3 regions of the Pseudomonas palleroniana genome follow, and region 1 is predicted to be linked to each of the others. Evidence: riboswitches for the same ligand, from Rfam matches in the RefSeq annotation. Region 1 holds a riboswitch; each other region holds the start of a gene.

Region 1 (6,370 bases):
GGTATCGCTGTGCTCAAGTTCGGCGGCGGCTGCCAGGGCTGCGGCCAGGCGGACGTGACCTTGCGTGAAGGGATCGAGCGCACGCTGCTCGAACGTATCCCGGAGCTTAAAGGTGTACGCGATGTGACCGACCACACGCAGAAAGAAAACGCCTACTACTGAGTAAGGTGTTCACTGCGAACAAAAAAACGGCGCCCCGTGAGCGCCGTTTTTTATGCTTGAAATTCAGATGATTACGAGAACTATCTAACAAATCAGATCAACTGTGGGAGCGGGCTTGCTCGCGATTGCGGTGTATCAGTCACCAAAGCGCTGACTGACATTGCGCATTCGCGAGCAAGCCCGCTCCCACATTTTGGTCCGCCGTGCATTCAGGGGCGATAAAGGTGGGCGTGACCTGCACGATACAGCGAAGACTCGCTGAAACCGTCATTGGCCAACACCCGGCCCACCACAATCAGCGCCGTACGCCGGAAGCCCTTGAGCGCAACCTGCTCGGCGATGTCCGCTAACGTACCCACCACCCAATCCTGATCCGGCCAGGTGGCCCGGTGCACCACGGCAATCGGGCAATCCGCGCCATAGTGCGGCAGCAATTGGGCGACAATCTTCTCTAGATGATTGACCCCCAGGTGAATCGCCAGGGTGGTGCCATGGCGGGCCAGGCTGTCGAAGTCTTCCCCGGCCGGCATGCTGGTTTTATCTGCGTAGCGGGTCAGGATCACGCTTTGGGCGATATCCGGCAGGGTCAGCTCGGTTTCCAGCAGTGCCGCACACGCCGCCACGGCGGTCACCCCGGGAATGATCTGGAAGGGAATGCCCAGCTCGCGCAAGTGCCGGATCTGCTCGCCAATCGCCCCATACAGGCTGGGGTCGCCCGAGTGGACCCGCGCCACATCCTGGCCGTTGGCGTGGGCGGTCTTGATCAGCTCGATGATCTGCTCCAGGTGCAATTCGGCGCTGTTGACCAGCGTTTGCGCCTGATGACCTTCCAATACCGCCGCCGGCACCAGCGAGCCCGCATAGATAATCACCGGGCAGCTGCGGATCAGCCGCTGGCCTTTGACGGTGATCAGTTCCGGGTCGCCGGGGCCTGCGCCGATGAAGTAGACGGTCATGGGGAGTTCCTGTTGAAAAACGGGCGAGCATGAAGATTGTTCATGATCGAGGAGGGCAATTATCGGGATTTCAGCCGGCGCACGCCAATGCAAAGGTGGCCTGGGGGGATTTTCGGCGGCTGATCAACAAGCGGGCAGGGGCGTTGGCGAGCTGCTCGGCCAAGGCCAGGGCGGCGCTTTCGGCAACGCCGTAACAGCCGGTATGGGCAAAGGCAATCGCGGATTTATGGCTCAGACGGTGTTCAAACGTCGCCAGGTGTTGCGCACTGAAACAGCGTAAGGGCAACCCCAACTGTTCGGCCAGTGCGAGCAATCCCGGTTCATGCTGTTTGTGATCGATACTCGCCAGTGCCGTGACCTGCTGGCGCTCGATACCGCCCTCGGCCAGGGCGGCGTCAAACAGCGCCAGCAGGGCGTGAACCTCACAGCCCCGCTGGCAACCCAGGCCGACCACCAAGGTCATGCCGAGTAGTGGCCGTCGCGATTGCGCCGGAACAACCAGGCGCTGATCAAGCCCAGGGCCAGCCAGAACAGCACGTTAGTCAATTGCGAGGCAATCTTGAACTGCGCTTCCAGGGCCTCCGGGGCCAGCATCGAATGCACTGCCGGTTGCGGCGCACCGATGATATGGGGCACGGCGAGGATCGCCACGCCCAACACTTTAAGCAGCCAACTGCGGCCAAATACCAGCAGCGCGATACCGGCGGCGGTGGAGGCGGCCGTGCCGATCCACCAGATCTGGCGCTGGGCCAGGTCCGCCGCGGCGGTGCCCGGCAACTCGGGTGGCAAGCCCAGGGTCGGGGCCAGTACGAACGTCGCGTAACCGGCCAGGCCCCACAGCAGGCCCTGCGCGGTACGGGTGGGCGCGCGCAAGGTGTAGAGACCGGCCAGCATCAGCGCGAAACCGACGGAGACCACCAGGTTGCCCCCGGTGGTAGACAGCACACGCTGCCAACCGTCTTCAGGCTCCCAGGCCTCGGCATCGTGGGTGTGGGCGGCGGCGCCTGCGGCATGTTCATGGGCGACTTCGGCCGTCGCCGGGGCCTTTTCAAAGGTCTCCGCCTGCAGAATCAGCGGGGCGACCCAGAAACTTTGCAGCAAGGTCAGCAGCAAGGCGGCCAGCAAGCCGGTGAAACCTGCGGTTTGCGCAATACGCTTGATCATGTCGACAGGTCTCAGTGGCACGGGAACGCGGCGCTGTGGCGGGTATCATGCGCGGCGTTATGCACCGCCTCGATATGCGAGAAACCGGCGAAGTAAACCAGGCACGCGCCCAGGATCGACGCACCGATGGCGGCCGTCAGGCGTTGGCTCAAGGTAGAAGTGCCACTGGTGGCGGGCGAAGTGCTGCTGATGATCGACATGGCGCGTCCCTTTTCTTCGGTTTCAGGGTGACACGAGCGCATGCAAACCCCGCGAGCCAGGCCCGCAGCGTTCTGAACAGCGCCCGCCCACCGCGGGTTTGTTATCTGATTTTTCGGGCCGGTCTCCGGGCTCGCGAGGGGCACTCTGCACAGAGGCCTGAAAGCATCGCCTTCCCATGCATTCGCACAGTGGCTGTGACACTTCGCTCGCTTACCGTTGCGGGGGCAGCACCGGACTTGCCATAGATGGCTCACCGGTTTCCCGTTTCACCCTTTGCAGGGCACCCGAAACAAGACACGTAGGAAAGCATGCAGGGCGACGGTAGTCAAATTGGTCGTGCCCCTGTAGCCTTGCACCTTCGAGGTTCTTCGGCCCAGGTCGAAGCTAAGAAGGGAACGCGGTCAAGCCGCGGCTGCCCCCGCAACTGTGAAGGGTTCAACTGACTGCCACGCCACTGCCGATAACGCGGGAAGGCGCAGCCAGCGCCGGTCGCAAGACCCGCAAGCCCCAAGCCAGGAGACCTGCCTCGCAACCGATTTTCCAATTCAACCGGGCGGGGTGATCCGGTGACGAAATCCGCTGCTGCGCGCCGCCGCAGGGCCTGTCGTCCCGTCTGCCCGCCCCAAAAGGGCATCCGATGAAAACACTGGCCAAACTCCCCGTCACCATCGTTACCGGCTTTCTCGGCTCGGGCAAAACCACCTTGCTGCGGCATATGCTCGACAACGCCCAGGGCCGTCGTATCGCGGTGATCGTCAACGAGTTCGGTGAACTGGGGATCGACGGTGAAATCCTCAAGCAGTGCTCCATCGGTTGCACCGAGGAAGAAGCCAATGGCCGCGTCTACGAACTGGCCAACGGCTGCCTGTGCTGCACCGTGCAAGAGGAGTTCTTCCCGGTGATGCGCGAATTGGTGGCGCGGCGCGGCGACCTCGACCATATCCTGATCGAAACCTCCGGCCTGGCCCTGCCCAAGCCGTTGGTGCAAGCCTTCCAGTGGCCGGAAATCCGCAACGCCTGCACGGTTGACGCGGTGATCACCGTGGTCGACAGCCCCGCCGTGGCCGCCGGTACCTTCGCCGCCTTCCCGGACCAAGTGGACGCCCAGCGCAAACTGGACCCGAACCTGGATCACGAATCGCCGCTGCACGAGCTGTTCGCCGATCAACTGGCCAGCGCCGACCTGGTGATCCTCAACAAGACCGACCTGATCAACCCCGAAGACCTGGCCCGCGTGCGCCTGGAAGTGGCCGAGGAGTTGCCGCCGGCGGTGAAGATCATCGAAGCCAGCAGCGGCCGCTTGCCGCTCGACGTGCTGATCGGCCTGGGTGCCGGCTCCGAAGAACATATTGACGGTCGGCATAGCCATCACGATCACCACCACGACGGCGAAGAGGAACACGACCACGATCACGACGCCTTCGACTCCATCTCCATCGACCTGCCGCAAACCGACGAAGCGCTGCTGCTCGACGCCCTGACTCAGTTGGTGGTGCAACACGGCATCCTGCGCGTCAAAGGCTTCGCCGCGATTGCGAACAAACCGATGCGCCTGCTGATCCAGGGCGTAGGCACACGCTTTGACAAACACTTCGACCGTGCCTGGGGCGCCGATGAAGCGCGGACCACGCGCTTGGTACTGATCGGCCAGGAGCTGGATGCGGCGGGCCTCGAAGCGCAACTGCGCGCCGCCCTCAGCGTCTGACCCATGCACCTGCTCAGGACCCAGCCCGGTGGTTTCGTCTCGGACGACAATATCGCCGACCTTGGACAAACCCCCGCCGAACTGGTGATCCTGTGCAGCGGCGATTCCAGCCTGGCGCTGTTGGCCGAAGCGGCGCAGCAGTTACCCGACGATTATCCCAGCTTGCGCCTGGCCAACCCGATGCAGGTGCAGAATCACGCCTCGGTCGACCTGTATGTCGATGAGGTGCTGCGCCACGCCAAGGTCATCCTGATTTCGTTGCACGGCGGCATTGGTTATTGGCGCTACGGCATTGAGCGGTTAGTGGAGTTGGCCGAGCGTGGTGTGCAGCTGATCCTGGTACCCGGCGATGATCGCCCGGACCCGGAACTCAGTGGTTTGAGCACCGTCGGCGTGGAAGAACGCGACCGCCTCTGGCACTTCCTGCGCCAGGGCGGCTTGGGCAATGCCCTGGATTTCTATCACTGCCTGGCCAGCGCCTATCTGGGCCGCGATTACGCCTGGGCCGAGCCGCAGCTGTTGCCGCGCACGGCGATTTATCATCCTCAGCACGGCAACGCCCGCCTCAATGACTGGCAGCGGCAGTGGAACCCTGAGTTGCCGGTGGCGGCGGTGCTGTTTTACCGCTCCCATTTGCAGGCGGCCAATACCGGTTTTATCGACGTGTTCTGCCAGCGCCTGCAGGCGGCGGGGCTTAATCCGTTGCCGATGGCGGTGGCCAGCCTGAAAGAGCCCGGCTGCCTGGCGGCGGTCGAAGACTGGCTGGACGAGGTCAGCGCAGCGGTGATCCTGAACACCACCGGCTTTGCCCAGTCCAGCCCCGAAGCCCCGCATTTGTACCCGTTTCGCCGCAATATCCCGGTGATCCAGGCGATCTGCGCGCAGGACAACCAGCCCGGCTGGGAGGCCAGCGAACAGGGGCTCGGCCCACGCGACCTGGCGATGCACATTGCCTTGCCGGAACTGGACGGGCGCATCATCAGCCGGCCGATCAGTTTCAAGGACCTGGCGTGGCGCAGTGAGCGCAGCCAGTCGGACGTGGTGTGCTACCGCGCAGCCCCCGAGCGCATGGACTTTGTCGCCGAACTGGCACGCCATTGGGTTGAGCTGGCGCGGCTGCCGAATGCACAGAAACGTATTGCGCTGGTGCTCGCCAACTACCCGACCCGTGACGGGCGCATTGGCAACGGTGTGGGCCTGGACACCCCGGCGGCGGCGCTGAATATCCTGCGTGCGCTGCAAGCGCAAGGCTACCCGCTGCCGCACGCGTTGCCGGACAGCGGCACCGCGCTGATCCACCAATTGCTGGGCGGCGTCACCAACGATCTGGACAGCCTCGACCTGCGCCCTTGCCACCAGAGCCTGGGCCTGGACGATTACCAGGCGATGTTCGACCGCTTGCCCGAAGCCAACCGTCAGGCCGTGCTGGAACGTTGGGGGCCACCTCATAACGACCCGATGTGTCGCGATGGCCGCCTGATGATCGCCGGCCTGCGCCTGGGCCTGACCTTTGTCGGGATCCAGCCTGCGCGGGGCTATCAGGTAGACCCCAGCGCGGTGTACCACGACCCTGACCTGGTGCCGCCCCACGGCTATCTCGCGTTCTATTTCTGGCTGCGCCATACCTATGGCGCCCACGGCGTGATCCATGTGGGCAAGCACGGCAACCTCGAATGGCTGCCGGGCAAGGGCGTGGGCCTGTCGCAAACCTGCTGGCCTGATGCATTGCTGGGGCCGCTGCCGAATATCTATCCGTTTATCGTCAATGACCCGGGCGAGGGCGCCCAAGCCAAGCGGCGCACCCAGGCGGTGATCATCGATCACTTGATGCCGCCGCTGACCCGCGCCGAAACCTATGGTCCGTTGCGTGACCTTGAGTTGTTGGCGGATGAGTATTATGAGGCGCAGTTGCTTGACCCGCGCCGCGCACTGGAACTGCAGAAAGACATCCTCAAGTTGGTGCGCGAAACCCGTATCGACCAGGAACTGGAGTTGGGCAGCGACGTGGACGCGGCCGTCTGGCTGCCGCGCCTGGACACCTATCTGTGCGACTTGAAGGAGTCGCAGATCCGTGACGGCCTGCATGTCTTCGGCGAATCTCCTGCAGGCCGCCTGCGTATCGACACCTTGCTGGCGTTGTTGCGCATCCCGCGTGGCGACGGCCGTGGTCCGCAATCGAGCC
Region 2 (6,370 bases), 1.5 Mb from region 1:
ATACGGACTTGTCCTACGAGGCCGAGGATGCGGTGATCCGTTCGGCCGAAGTGCTGTTCCAGGACCTGGGCGTCAACGTTGAGGTGAAGAATCAGGCGCGGGTGCACCTTTGGTACGCGCAGCGGTTCGGTCGGCCTTATCCGCAGTTGCACACGGCCAGGCAGGGGATTGATCGTTACCTGGTGGCGGGCACGTGCATCGGCCTGGAGATTGCGACGGGCGAGGTGTATGCGCCGTACGGGTTGGAGGATGTGGCGCAGGGGGTGTTGCGTATCAACCCGCAGCATCCGGAGCCGGCATTGTTTGCGCAGAAGGCCAGGAGTTACCAGGCGCGTTGGCCTTGGTTGAGGATTGTGGCGCCTGCTTAGCTTGGGTACGCCAGTGAACTTTTACCCGAGTGCGGTACGTCCAAGCATGAAATGCCCAGCCAAGGACCGACCATGACTTTTTTCATCTTCCTGCTCGCCTGCATCGCCGCTGCCAGTACCGGCCTACTTTTCAAGCCCGGCGCCTGGTACGAATCCCTGGTCAAACCCAGCTTCACGCCGCCCAATTGGCTGTTTCCGGTCGCGTGGACCCTTATCTACCTGCTGCTGGCCTGGGCCGGTTATCGTCTCAGCCTGATTCCCGGCAGCCAAATCGTCCTGGCCTTGTGGGCAGCGCAGATTGCCTTGAATACGCTGTGGACGCCGGTGTTCTTCGGTGCCCATCGGATCCTCGCCGGGATGCTGATTATCGCGGTGCTGTGGGTGACCGTGGCGGCGATGGTGGTGTTGGCGGTGCGCCTGGACCTGATCACCGGCCTGATGCTGTTCCCTTACCTGGCGTGGCTGTGTGTGGCGGCGGCGCTGAACTTCTCGATCCTGCGCAATAACCGCTGATGGCGCCTAAACCCTGGTCCGCCAGTGAGCCTGAACTGGCCCAGATGCGTCGCTTCAACCAGAAACTCGCCTGGATGCCACGCTTTAAAATCCGCAATCGCGTGACGCCGCGTTTGATCCAGGCGTTGTTGCGGGTCAGCCAAAAGCTCAAGAAGGCCCCCGAGGCTGAAACCCGGCTCATCGGGACGGTGCCCGTGCGTATCCTGCGCCCACGCGGCCAACCCAAGGGCGTGGTGCTGGATATCCACGGCGGCGGCTGGGTCATCGGCAATGCGCAGATGGATGACGACCTCAACCTGGCCATGGTCAACGCCTGCGACGTGGCAGTGGTGTCGGTGGACTATCGGCTGGCGCTGGACACGCCGCTCGAGGGCCTGCTGGACGACTGCCTGACGGCCGCCCGTTGGTTGCTGGAGGACTGTGCGGAGTTCGCCGACTTGCCGGTGATCGTCGTCGGTGAGTCGGCGGGTGGGCACCTGGCGGCAGCGACGTTACTGGCGCTCAAGCAATGGCCGCACTTGCTCCGGCGGGTCAGCGGGGCGGTGTTGTATTACGGCGTTTATGATTTGACCGGTACGCCGAGCGTGCGCACGGCGGGGCCGCAGACCTTGTTGCTGGACGGGCCGGGGATGGTTGCAGCGCTGCGTATGCTGACGCCGGGGTTGACTGATGATGAGCGCCGCCAGCCGCGATGGTCGCCGTTATATGGCGATTTCGCAGGGTTGCCGCCGGCGTTGATGTTTGTCGGCGAGTTGGACCCGCTCAAAGATGACACCTTATTGATCGCCGAGCGATGGCCTGGCGCTGAGGCGTATCTGCTGCCGGAGGCGGCGCATGGGTTTATCCATTTTCCCGTGGATATGGCGCGGGATGTGCTCGGCTACGCTCGCCAATGGATAGCCAACCGAATGGGCCATCAACTGGGGCGCAACCGCAGTATCTGCGCGCCATCGAACGGGTCTGTCAGGTAATGCGCCTGCACCCCGAAGGTCTGCTGTAACCGTTGCGGCGTCAGCACCTGCAGTGGTTTGCCCAACGCCACCAATCGGCCGTGATCCAGCACGGCCAGGCGATCACAGGTCAGTGCCTGATTAAGATCATGCAATGCAATCAAGGTGGTCACGGGCAGCGCCTGCACGCCTTTGAGGATCGCCAGTTGATGCTGGATATCCAGGTGGTTGGTGGGCTCGTCCAGCAACAGGATCTGCGGCCGTTGCGCCAGGGCGCGGGCGATGTGCACGCGCTGGCGTTCACCGCCCGAGAGGCTGCGCCAGGCACGCTGGCTGAGGTGCGTGGCGTCGACGTCATGCAAGGCTTGGGTGACGATGGCGTGGTCTTCGCTGGACCATGGGCTCAACGCCGACAGCCACGGCGTACGGCCCAGGGCCACGGCGTCGAACACGCGGATCGCGTCGTCGGTGTCGGCCTGTTGCTCCACCACCGCCAGCTGTTGGGCGATGGCACGGCGTGACAGTTCATTCAGGCGTTGGCCGCCCAAGCGTACTTCGCCGCTGGCCGGCGTGCGCAAACCGGCAAGCAGTTTGAGCAAGGTGGATTTGCCCGAACCGTTCGGCCCGACGATGCCCAGGGTTTCGCCCCGTTGAACATCCAGATGGATATCGCGCAGCAACTCGGCATCACGCACCTTGAAGCCCAGGCCGTTGCAGCTCAGCACACTCATCGCGCGTTCCTCCGACCGATCAGGATCAGCGCAAACACAGGCGCGCCGACCAGCGCGGTGACCACGCCGACAGGAATCACCTGGCCCTTGATCAAGGTCCGCGACAGCACATCGGCGGCGATCAGAAACAGCGCGCCTCCCAGCGCACTGGCCGGCAGCAGACGCGAATGCCCGGTGCCGAGCAGCAGGCGCACCGCATGGGGAATCACCAGCCCCACAAAACCGATGGAGCCGACAATCGACACCATCACCGCCGTCACCAGTGCCGCACAGCCCACCAACAGGAACTGCACACGCCGTACCGGGATGCCGAGGGACGCCGCCGAGTCGGTGCCGAAGGTAAACGCATCCAGCGCACGGCGATGCCACAGGCACACCGCCAGGCCCAGGACCGCCACCGGCACCGCCAGCCCTACCGAGGGCCAGCGTACGCCGCTGAGGTTGCCCAGCAGCCAGAACAGGATGCCCCGGGCCTGTTCGGAACTGGCCGACTTGGTGATCAGGAAGGCGGTGAGGGCATTGAACAGCTGTGAGCCGGCAATGCCGGCGAGGATGATCTGCCCGGTACCGCTGGCCGAACCGCTGGCGCGCGCCAGCAGAATCACCAGGGCAAACGCCGCCATGGCGCCGACAAAGGCGCCGGCCGACAGCGAAATCAACCCGCCGCCCACGCCGATCAGCGCCACCAGCACGGCGCCGGTCGAGGCGCCGGCGCTGATGCCCAGCAGGTATGGGTCGGCCAGCGGGTTACGCAGCAATGACTGCAAGATCACTCCGCACGTCGCCAACCCCGCACCGCAGGCGGCGGCGACCAGGGTGCGGGTCAGGCGGTAGTTCCACACCACGCCTTCATCGATCGGGTCCAGTGCGTAGCCGGCCGCCCACAGTTTGTTGGCGAGTACCTGCAACACCACCTGCGGTTCGATGGCGGTTTCACCAATGGCCACGCCCGCGAGGATCGCGAGCAGTAGCAGGATGAGGGCGAGCAAGGGACGGATCATTTCGGCAGGTCGTAGCCGTCGATGGCACCGGCCAGTTGTTCCAGGCCATCGAACGTGCGCAGGCTGGCCTGTAGGGCCAGGGCGTCAATAATGATGATGCGGTTGTTTTTCACCGCATCCATGTTGCGGGTCACCGGGTCGGTGCGCAGGAACGCGAGTTTCTTTTCATGGTCGTCGGCCGGGTAGCGGCGGCGGTCCATGCGGGCGATTACCAGGAAGGTCGGGTTGGCCTTGGCCAGGGTTTCCCAGCCGACGGCAGGCCACTCTTCATCGGACTGCACCACATTGGTCAGGCCCAGGGTGTCCAGCATGAATTGCGGAACGCCCTTATGCCCGGCCACGTAGGGGTCGCTGGCCATTTCGGCGCTGGAGAACCAGACCAATGCACTGGCCTGTTTGAGCCCTTTGCTTTGCGCGGTGGCAACGGATTTTGCCAGGCGTGCCTTGAGCTCATCGTTCACTTGTTGGCCGCGCGCCTGCACGTCGAAGATCTCGGCCAGTTGGCGGATGCTTTTATACACGGTGTCGATACGGAAAGGCTCCAGCCGCGTCCCGTCGGCACCCACCAGGTTGTCCTTGCCTTCGCAATCGGAGGGCAGCACGTAGGTGGGAATCTTCAGTTCAGCAAATTGCTCGCGGGTGCCGACCACACCTTGCGGGCCGACCACCCATTCCAGCTCGGCGGCCACCAGTTGCGGGCGCTTGGCGATCACGGCTTCGAAACTCGGCTCGTTGTTGGCCAGGCGCTCGACCTGGTCGTTCTGCGCCTTGAACCGGGGCAGCACATCGTTGAACCACAGCGAGGTGCCGACCACTTTATCCGCCACACCCAGGGTGTAGAGCATTTCGGTGGCGGCCTGGCCGATGGTCACGCTGCGTGCAGGGGCCTGTTGGAAGGTGACTGGGTTGCCACAGTTTTCCACGGTCAATGGGTACTGGCTGGGGGCGGCTTGGGCCAGGGCACAGAAGCCAAGACCGGTGAGCAATGCGCTAAAGCGTGGCAGCATGGGGCAATCTCCGTTTGAACCGTACAAGTAGCTGGGGAGGTACGGTCGTGGAAATACAGCCATTAACGCTGCCGATGGGGCAGGGCAAGGATGTCCTTCCCGGACACCCCGCCGGTTAGTGATCGAGCTTGAGCCGGCAGGTCTCCTGACTGATGCGTCGTCGCCAGGCTCCGGCCTTCCCGGACAAGGTCCAGTGGCATCCAGGAGCAGGCTCAGCACCTACAGTTGCGGGGGCAGTTCCGATTGACGCGGGTGGACCGCGCTTCGGATTCCCTATTAGTCCCGTTTGGGAACCGGCGCGGTATGGTAGTTGATTAGAGCGAGGTGAAATAGCCCAAGGTGGGCCTGCTCACAGACGAATGTCCTCAGGGCCCTGGATCAGCGCTTCGATTCGCGTGCCGGTGGCGCGTTCTTCGTTGCTGAAACCGTCGTAGTCGGCCAGGTTGGCGAAGCGGATGCCGGTCAGGCGTTCTATCTGGATCACGCTGCGCTGGTAGGTCCTGAGCTGGCCGAACACCAGGTCGAGCTGCCCCAGTTCGCGGGTTTGGTCGATCATGTAGGCGCTGGCGGACGGTTTGCCGTCGTCGTTGAGGTAGGCGACCACTTTCCAGAAGGCCTTGGGGATTTGCACGCCGCGGTATACGCGGTCATCGTCGGCGTACACCGGGCCGGTAAATACCGTGGCCCTGGCTTTCCAGCGTTGCGTGTTGTCCAGAATGTAGTCTTCGAGTTCCAGCCAGGTCTTCTGGTTGAACCCGCTCATCTGCGGCGAGCAGTTGGTGAAGTGGAAGGTGTCGAGGTTGGCGGTCTGCGCCACGTCACCCCAATTGGGATCTTGGCGGCGCACCAGATGGCCGCGATCCAGGCCATTGTTGGCATAAAGCGCGTCGCCTACCTGTGCTTCGATAGGCAAGCGACCGTCATAGGCCCAGCTGTCGTTGCTGCGAATAATCTCCACGTGCTGGTTGCCGTCGATGTTGACGCCGACATACAGCGCGAGCCGTTTCGAGCGCGACATGGTGATCGAGAAGTGCGTGTAGTCCAGGCGCTCACCACCCCCCTTCAAGACCTGTACATCATCCGCCAAGGCCCCTTCAGCCGTGGGCCAGGGCACCACGAAACTGCCGAGGAAATCCTCTGCGTAGCCGTGCCGGTCCTTCAGGTCGTTGGCCGAGGTGACGCGGGGCGTCGCCGCCCGTGCCTCCAGCAGCGTGGGGCTCGCAGTGATCAACGGGCGCAGGTCAGCGAGCCGTGGGCGGTACGACAGGTCAATCTTGGCTTTACGTGCGGGCATCGGTAAGTCCTCCTTGGATAAACACGACTGCAACATAGGTTAATGACAATTGATGACACGCGTTAACCCCTGGGGGCTATCCTGAAACGGTTACCCGGACGTTCACCCCATGCCAACAAGGAGCCAGTTCATGTGTGATCACCCTTTGCGTAACCCGGTTTTTTGCCTGATCCCGCCCTATATGCTCGACCAGATCGCGCGCAACGGCGACAAGGCGCAGCGGGACGTCGCGTTACGTACCCGCGCCAAGGACAGCACGTTCCGCTCGCTGCGCATGGTCGCGGTGCCCGCCAAGGGGCCGGCCCGCTTGGCCTTGGCCATGGGCGCCGAGAAACAGCGCTCGATCTACAGCGCCGAGGGCAGCGACAGCCTGCCAGGAAAACTGATCCGTGGTGAAGGGCAGCCCGTGAGCGGTGATGCGGCGGTGGACGAAGCCTATGATGGCCTGGGCGCCACCTTCGATTTTTTTGAACAGGTCTTCGACCGCAACTCCATCGACGACGCGG
Region 3 (6,370 bases), 1.8 Mb from region 1:
TCCTGGTCGCGTTGCTGCTCGCTTACCTGTTCGATCCCGTGGTGGATCGCCTGGAGAAAGTCGGCATGTCACGCACCTGGGGTGTGGTGACGGTGTTTGTCCTGTTTACCTTGATCATCACCACATTGGTGCTGGTGCTGGTGCCGATGCTGGCCAAGCAGTTGTTTCGCTTGTATGAACTGGCGCCGCAAATGCTCGACTGGTTGCAGCACACGGCGATGCCGTGGGCCCAGGCCAAGTTGGGGCTGGCGGATGGCTTCTGGAAGTTCGACAAGGTCAAGGCGGCAATCAGTGAGCATATGGGGCAGACCACCGATATTGTCGGTGCGGTGCTCAGCCAGGCCACGGCCTCCAGCCTTGCGCTGATTGGTTGGCTGACCAACCTGGTGCTGATCCCGGTGGTGGCGTTTTACTTGCTGCGCGACTGGGACCTCATGATGGCCAAGATCCGCAGCCTGCTGCCGCGTGATCGTGAGGAACGCATTGTGTCCCTGGCGAACGAGTGCCATGAGGTGCTTGGCGCGTTCGTGCGCGGTCAGTTGTTGGTGATGCTCGCGCTCGGAATCATCTACGCGGCAGGTTTGATGGCGATTGGTCTGGAGCTCGGCCTGTTGATCGGCTTGATCGCCGGGTTGGCGGCTATCGTGCCGTACATGGGGTTTGTGATCGGGATTGGTTCGGCGCTGGTGGCAGGGCTGTTCCAGTTTGGCGGTGACTTGTACCCGATGCTGGGGATTGTCGCGGTGTTCATGGTGGGGCAGGCGTTGGAAGGCATGGTGTTGACGCCATTGCTGGTAGGCGACCGGATCGGCCTGCATCCGGTGGCGGTGATCTTTGCGATCCTGGCGGGCGGTGAACTGTTCGGCTTCACTGGCATCCTGCTGGCGCTGCCGGTGGCGGCGGTGATCATGGTGCTGGTGCGTCATGTGCACGATCTGTACAAGGATTCCGATGTGTACACGGGGGTCGAAGATCCTGAGCTGTAACCTCTGCATGACAAACCCGGCCTCGGCCGGGTTTGTTGTTTCTGGGAGGCAGGGTGTCAAACAATTTGCGCAAACAGCCCCAGGCTGACGCAAACCTTTGATTTTGCTTGTTGTCTGCTGCATTGTGCGCCTGGCGTCACGGGTATAAACTTTGCAAACTTTACACAGAGGCCACTCACGGTTCGTTTGGAGCCGTTCAGTCAGCATGAAACCGATTCAGCTGCCCCTAGGGGTGCGTCTGCGTGATGACGCCACCTTTATCAACTACTACCCAGGCGCCAATGCCGCTGCACTCGGCTATGTCGAGCGGCTCTGCGAAGCCGACGCCGGGTGGACTGAAAGCCTGATCTATCTGTGGGGCAAGCACGGTGTGGGGCGTACTCACCTGTTGCAGGCCGCGTGCTTGCGTTTCGAGCAGATGGGGGAGCCGGCGGTGTACCTGCCGTTGGCTGAGTTGATGGACCGTGGTATCGGGATCTTCGACCATCTTGAGCAGTACGAGTTGGTGTGTCTGGATGATCTGCAAGCGATCGCCGGCAAGGCGGACTGGGAAGAGGCGTTGTTTCACCTGTTCAACCGCTTGCGCGACAGTGGTCGGCGCTTGTTGATTGCCGCCTCTACATCGCCGCGTGAATTGCCGGTCAAGCTGGCCGACCTTAAATCACGCCTGACCCTGGCGCTGATTTTCCAGATGCGCCCCTTGTCCGACGAAGACAAGCTGCGGGCCTTGCAACTGCGTGCATCCCGTCGCGGCCTGCACCTCACCGACGAAGTCGGGCACTTCATCCTCACTCGTGGCACCCGCAGCATGAGCGCGTTGTTCGATTTGCTCGAACAGCTCGATCAAGCCTCTTTGCAAGCCCAGCGCAAGCTGACCATCCCCTTCCTCAAAGAAACCCTTGGCTGGTAGCCAGCCCAGTCATTTCGGTGCTTTCGGCATATTTCAGGCGCCAGAAAACCTGCGTCTTGGCCACTTTGGCCGCGCAAAAGGCAGGTATGGGGTGTTAAGGGCTTAGATGTCATGGTCAAAACAAGAAGTCACATAGAGCACGATTGAATTTGCAAATCGATGTGATAGAAGGCATAGTCTCGACTTCTTTACACATCAGCCACGGTCGTGCCCATGCTAAATCGCTTCGCACCCCTCGTGCCCCTCGCACTTGTTACCCTGTTGTTTGGTTGCGCCTCCCACCCTCAACAAGTGGCTGAGCAGCACAAAACCCAACAGCAGTCCCAGGCAAAATTCGTTGCTTCCCAGTCTTCGACTGTCTATGAAGAAGAAGTGGCAACCGAAAAGGAACTGGCCGACTTCGCCGGCAACAAGCCTTACCAGCTCCCAGTTCTGGCCGACAGCATTCTTGAACGCGGCATGTCCCTGATCGGTACCCGTTACCGTTTCGGCGGTACCTCTGAAGCCGGTTTCGATTGCAGCGGCTTCATCGGCTATCTGTTTCGTGAAGAAGCCGGCATGAACCTGCCACGCTCGACGCGCGAAATGATCAACGTGAATGCACCGTTGGTCGCACGCAACAACCTCAAGCCGGGTGATCTGCTTTTCTTTAGCACAGCGGGTCGTGGTCGTGTCAGCCACGCCGGTATCTACTTGGGCGATAACCAGTTTATTCACTCCAGCAGCCGTCGCAGCGGTGGTGTTCGCGTCGACAGCCTGGGTGACAGCTACTGGAGCAAAACCTTCATCGAAGCCAAGCGCGCACTCGCGATGGCCCCGACTACGGTTACCGCTAGCAAGTAAAGTTAAAGTGATACTTGAAGTTTGACGTGTAAGCGCTAGAATCCCTGGATATTGTTGGAATCCGTTCGCGCAAGCTTTGCTTGCGCGTTCTGGTTTTCAGCGTTCGGCAGCGAAAAGCCGCATCCAGACCAGGATTGTTCTGCCCATGTCGACCTCAGCCCGCCTCATTCTGCTTGTTTGTGCCGCGCTCCTCAGCGCCTGCGCAAGCCGCCCACCACCCGCTCCAGTGGCCGTCAAGCCCAAGCCGGTGTTCAATTACTCCACACAGAGTTTCTCGCCAGCTGCCGAAGACGTGCTCTTCCGTGCGCTGGGCCTGGTCGGCACGCCTTATCGTTGGGGCGGCAACACGCCAGATTCCGGGTTTGATTGCAGTGGCCTGATCGGTTTCGTCTACCGTGATGCGGCGGGCATCTCGTTGCCGCGTACCACCCGCGAATTGATCGTGATGCGTGCGCAGAATGTCAGTGAGGAAAACCTGCAAACCGGTGACTTGCTGTTTTTCGCCACGGGCGGCGGTTCGCAGGTCAGCCATGCCGGTATCTACGTGGGTGAGGGGCGTTTTGTACACGCCCCACAGACTGGCGGTACAGTGAAGCTGGATACGTTGGCCAAAGCGTATTGGCAAAATGCTTACTTGAGTGCCAAGCGCGTGCTGCCGGCAAACCTGGCTCGTAATCCATAAACACCGCCCAACGCTGCAACAAGCGGGTGCAATGCCCGCTTGCCGCTTTGGCTTGTCCGGCCAGCTTTAATTGACGCTCCACCCCCAACCCACTAACCTTCGCGGCTTGTTCCAGGTGCTCTGTGACCTAGGGGTCGACAGGGTGAAACAGGGAAGCCGGTGAGTGAGCGCGCTTGTACACAGTGCTGCCGCGATCCCGGCGCTGCCCCCGCAACGGTAAATGAGTCAAGACGCTGCCTTTTGCCACTGTATCGCCCCGCGATATGGGAAGGCGCAACGTCGGCTTGCTCTTTTGTAGAGCGCCACTCATGAGCCCGGAGACCGGCCTGAAACATCCAACAGCATCACGGTGGGCGATGCTTGGCTGTCTGTTTGGTCTTTTTTCTGCCCGCCGTTTTTGTTCAGCCCCAACGGAGAGCTGCCATGACTGATTCCCCTGACCGCGATGAACGCCACCTGGCGCGCATGTTGCGCAAAAAAGCCGTCATCGATGAGCGGATTGCCAACTCCCCCAACGAATGCGGATTGCTGCTGGTGCTGACCGGCAACGGCAAAGGCAAAAGCAGTTCGGCGTTCGGCATGCTCGCTCGCGCCATGGGCCACGGCATGCAATGCGGTGTGGTGCAGTTCATCAAGGGGCGTAACAGCACCGGCGAGGAATTGTTCTTCCGCCGCTTCCCCGAACAAGTGCGTTTTCATGTGATGGGCGAAGGCTTTACCTGGGAAACCCAGGACCGTCAGCGCGACATCGCCGCTGCCGAGGCTGCCTGGGCGGTTTCCCGCGCAATGCTGCAAGACCCGAGCATTGGCCTGGTGGTGCTGGATGAGTTGAACATTGCCCTCAAGCACGGCTACCTCGACCTGGATCAGGTACTGAGCGACCTGCAAGCCCGCCCGCCGATGCAGCACGTGGTCGTGACGGGGCGCGGTGCCAAGCCTGAACTGATCGAAATGGGCGACACCGTCACCGAAATGGGCATGCTCAAGCACGCGTTCCAGGCCGGTATCAAGGCACAGAAGGGCGTCGAACTTTGAACCAGCCCCGTCATTGCCCAGCCGTGTTGATTGCCGCACCGGCGTCCGGCCAGGGCAAAACCACCGTCACCGCCGCGCTCGCCCGTTTGCACCGCAACCTGGGGCGCAAGGTACGCGTGTTCAAGTGCGGGCCGGACTTTCTCGACCCGATGATCCACGAGCGTGCCAGCGGTGCGCCGGTCTATCAGTTGGACATGTGGATGGTCGGCGAGCAGGAAAGTCGTCGTCTACTGTGGGAAGCTGCGGGGGAGGCCGACCTGATCCTGATCGAAGGCGTGATGGGCCTGTTCGACGGCACCCCGTCCAGCGCCGACCTGGCCCGTCACTTCGGCGTGCCTGTCCTGGGCGTGATCGACGGCACCGCCATGGCTCAGACCTTTGGTGCCCTGGCCTTGGGCCTGGCGCGTTACCAGCCGGACTTGCCGTTCGCCGGCGTGCTGGCCAACCGCGTGGGAACCCTGCGCCATGCGCAACTGCTTGAAGGAAGTCTCACTGAGGGCCTGCGCTGGTACGGCGCACTCTCCCGGGAAACCGGGATCGAGTTGCCCAGCCGTCACCTGGGGCTGGTGCAAGCCAGCGAATTGAATGACCTGGATGTACGCCTGGATGCTGCCGCCCAGGCCCTGGGCAGCAGCTGCGAGGTGGCTCTGCCGCCGCCGGTGAGCTTTGCCGCCCCGGAGCTGATCGAGGCCGAACCGCTGCTCGCCGGCGTACGTATTGCCGTGGCGCGCGACGAAGCGTTCGCCTTCACCTATGGCGCCAGCCTTGACGTGCTGCGGGCGATGGGCGCCGAGCTACGCTTCTTTTCGCCGATTCACGATCGTGAATTGCCTGACGTCGACAGCCTCTACTTGCCCGGCGGTTACCCGGAGCTGCACCACCGCGCGCTGTCGGACAACACACCGATGCTCGACGCCATCCGCGCCCACCACGCTGCCGGCAAGCCTTTGCTCGCCGAATGCGGCGGGATGCTCTACCTGCTGGACTCGCTCACGGACGTTGAGGGCACCCGCGCCGAACTGGTCGGCCTGCTGCAGGGTGACGCAGTGATGCAAAAGAAACTCGCCGCCCTGGCCCTGCAAAGTGTCGACTTGCCGGAGGGGGTGCTGCGCGGCCACACCTATCACCATTCCCTGACCAGCACCCAGTGGCAGCCGATTGCCCGAGGCTTGAGCCCCAATGGTGGGCGCGGCGCCGAAGCGGTTTATCGTCAGGGGCGGATGACCGCTTCGTACGTACACTTCTACTTTCCGTCCAACCCCCAAGCCGTTGCCGCGCTGTTTGCGCCCGATGTCGAGGTCGCAACCACACCATGAGTGACAACGCTTTCCCCCAGGCCGATCGCGACGCGGTCTACCGCGTTATCGCCGAACGCCGCGACATGCGTCACTTCAACGGCGGCACGGTCGCCCCTGAGTTGTTGCACCGCTTGCTCCAGGCCGCGCACCAGGCGCCCAGTGTCGGGCTGATGCAACCTTGGCGGTTTATCCGCATCAGCGACCGCTCCCTGCGTGGGCAGATTCAACAACTGGTGGAGGACGAACGCGTGCGCACCGCCGAGGCCCTCGGTGAGCGCTCCGACGAATTCATGAAGCTCAAGGTCGAAGGCATCCACGACTGCGCCGAAGTCTTGGTGGCAGCGTTGATGGATGACCGCGAGCGGCATATTTTCGGGCGGCGCACCTTGCCGGAAATGGACATGGCGTCGCTGTCCTGCGCGATCCAGAACCTGTGGCTGGCGGCCCGCGTCGAAGGGTTGGGCATGGGCTGGGTCTCGCTGTTCGAGCCCCAGGCCCTGGCCGAACTGCTGGGCCTGCCGCCCGGCGCGAAACCCTTGGCGGTGCTGTGCCTGGGGCCGGTGACCGAGTTCTACCCGGCGCCGATGTTGCAGCTCGAAGGCTGGACCGAACCACG

What was found. A riboswitch is a leader RNA that binds a small molecule or an ion and turns the genes downstream of it on or off. The one in region 1 is predicted to bind cobalamin.
Positions count from the first base shown of each region.
Region 2: linked by a shared signal. The riboswitch ahead of MJP36_RS11945 (ABC transporter substrate-binding protein) and the one ahead of cobW (cobalamin biosynthesis protein CobW) in region 1 are both predicted to bind cobalamin.
Region 3: linked by a shared signal. The riboswitch ahead of cobO (cob(I)yrinic acid a,c-diamide adenosyltransferase) and the one ahead of cobW (cobalamin biosynthesis protein CobW) in region 1 are both predicted to bind cobalamin.

Region 1 covers NZ_CP092411.1:4,099,639-4,106,008, reverse strand. Annotated here, with positions in the region: gene nfuA (Fe-S biogenesis protein NfuA) at 1-162, shown strand, start outside; gene cobM (precorrin-4 C(11)-methyltransferase) at 372-1,118, opposite strand; gene MJP36_RS18590 (cobalamin biosynthesis protein) at 1,189-1,581, opposite strand; gene MJP36_RS18585 (CbtA family protein) at 1,578-2,282, opposite strand; gene MJP36_RS18580 (CbtB domain-containing protein) at 2,294-2,482, opposite strand; cobalamin riboswitch at 2,582-2,786, opposite strand; cobalamin riboswitch at 2,828-3,026, shown strand; gene cobW (cobalamin biosynthesis protein CobW) at 3,121-4,188, shown strand; gene cobN (cobaltochelatase subunit CobN) at 4,192-6,370, shown strand, end outside.
Region 2 covers NZ_CP092411.1:2,598,872-2,605,241, forward strand. Annotated here, with positions in the region: gene MJP36_RS11920 (nucleotidyltransferase family protein) at 1-368, shown strand, start outside; gene tspO (tryptophan-rich sensory protein TspO) at 441-881, shown strand; gene MJP36_RS11930 (alpha/beta hydrolase) at 881-1,852, shown strand; gene MJP36_RS11935 (ABC transporter ATP-binding protein) at 1,798-2,562, opposite strand; gene MJP36_RS11940 (FecCD family ABC transporter permease) at 2,559-3,563, opposite strand; gene MJP36_RS11945 (ABC transporter substrate-binding protein) at 3,560-4,570, opposite strand; cobalamin riboswitch at 4,689-4,883, opposite strand; gene MJP36_RS11950 (DNA/RNA non-specific endonuclease) at 4,920-5,864, opposite strand; gene MJP36_RS11955 (M4 family metallopeptidase) at 5,995-6,370, shown strand, end outside.
Region 3 covers NZ_CP092411.1:2,340,974-2,347,343, forward strand. Annotated here, with positions in the region: gene MJP36_RS10745 (AI-2E family transporter) at 1-986, shown strand, start outside; gene hda (DnaA regulatory inactivator Hda) at 1,192-1,896, shown strand; gene MJP36_RS10755 (C40 family peptidase) at 2,110-2,739, shown strand; gene MJP36_RS10760 (C40 family peptidase) at 2,885-3,421, shown strand; cobalamin riboswitch at 3,518-3,765, shown strand; gene cobO (cob(I)yrinic acid a,c-diamide adenosyltransferase) at 3,845-4,456, shown strand; gene MJP36_RS10770 (cobyrinic acid a,c-diamide synthase CobB) at 4,453-5,772, shown strand; gene bluB (5,6-dimethylbenzimidazole synthase) at 5,769-6,370, shown strand, end outside.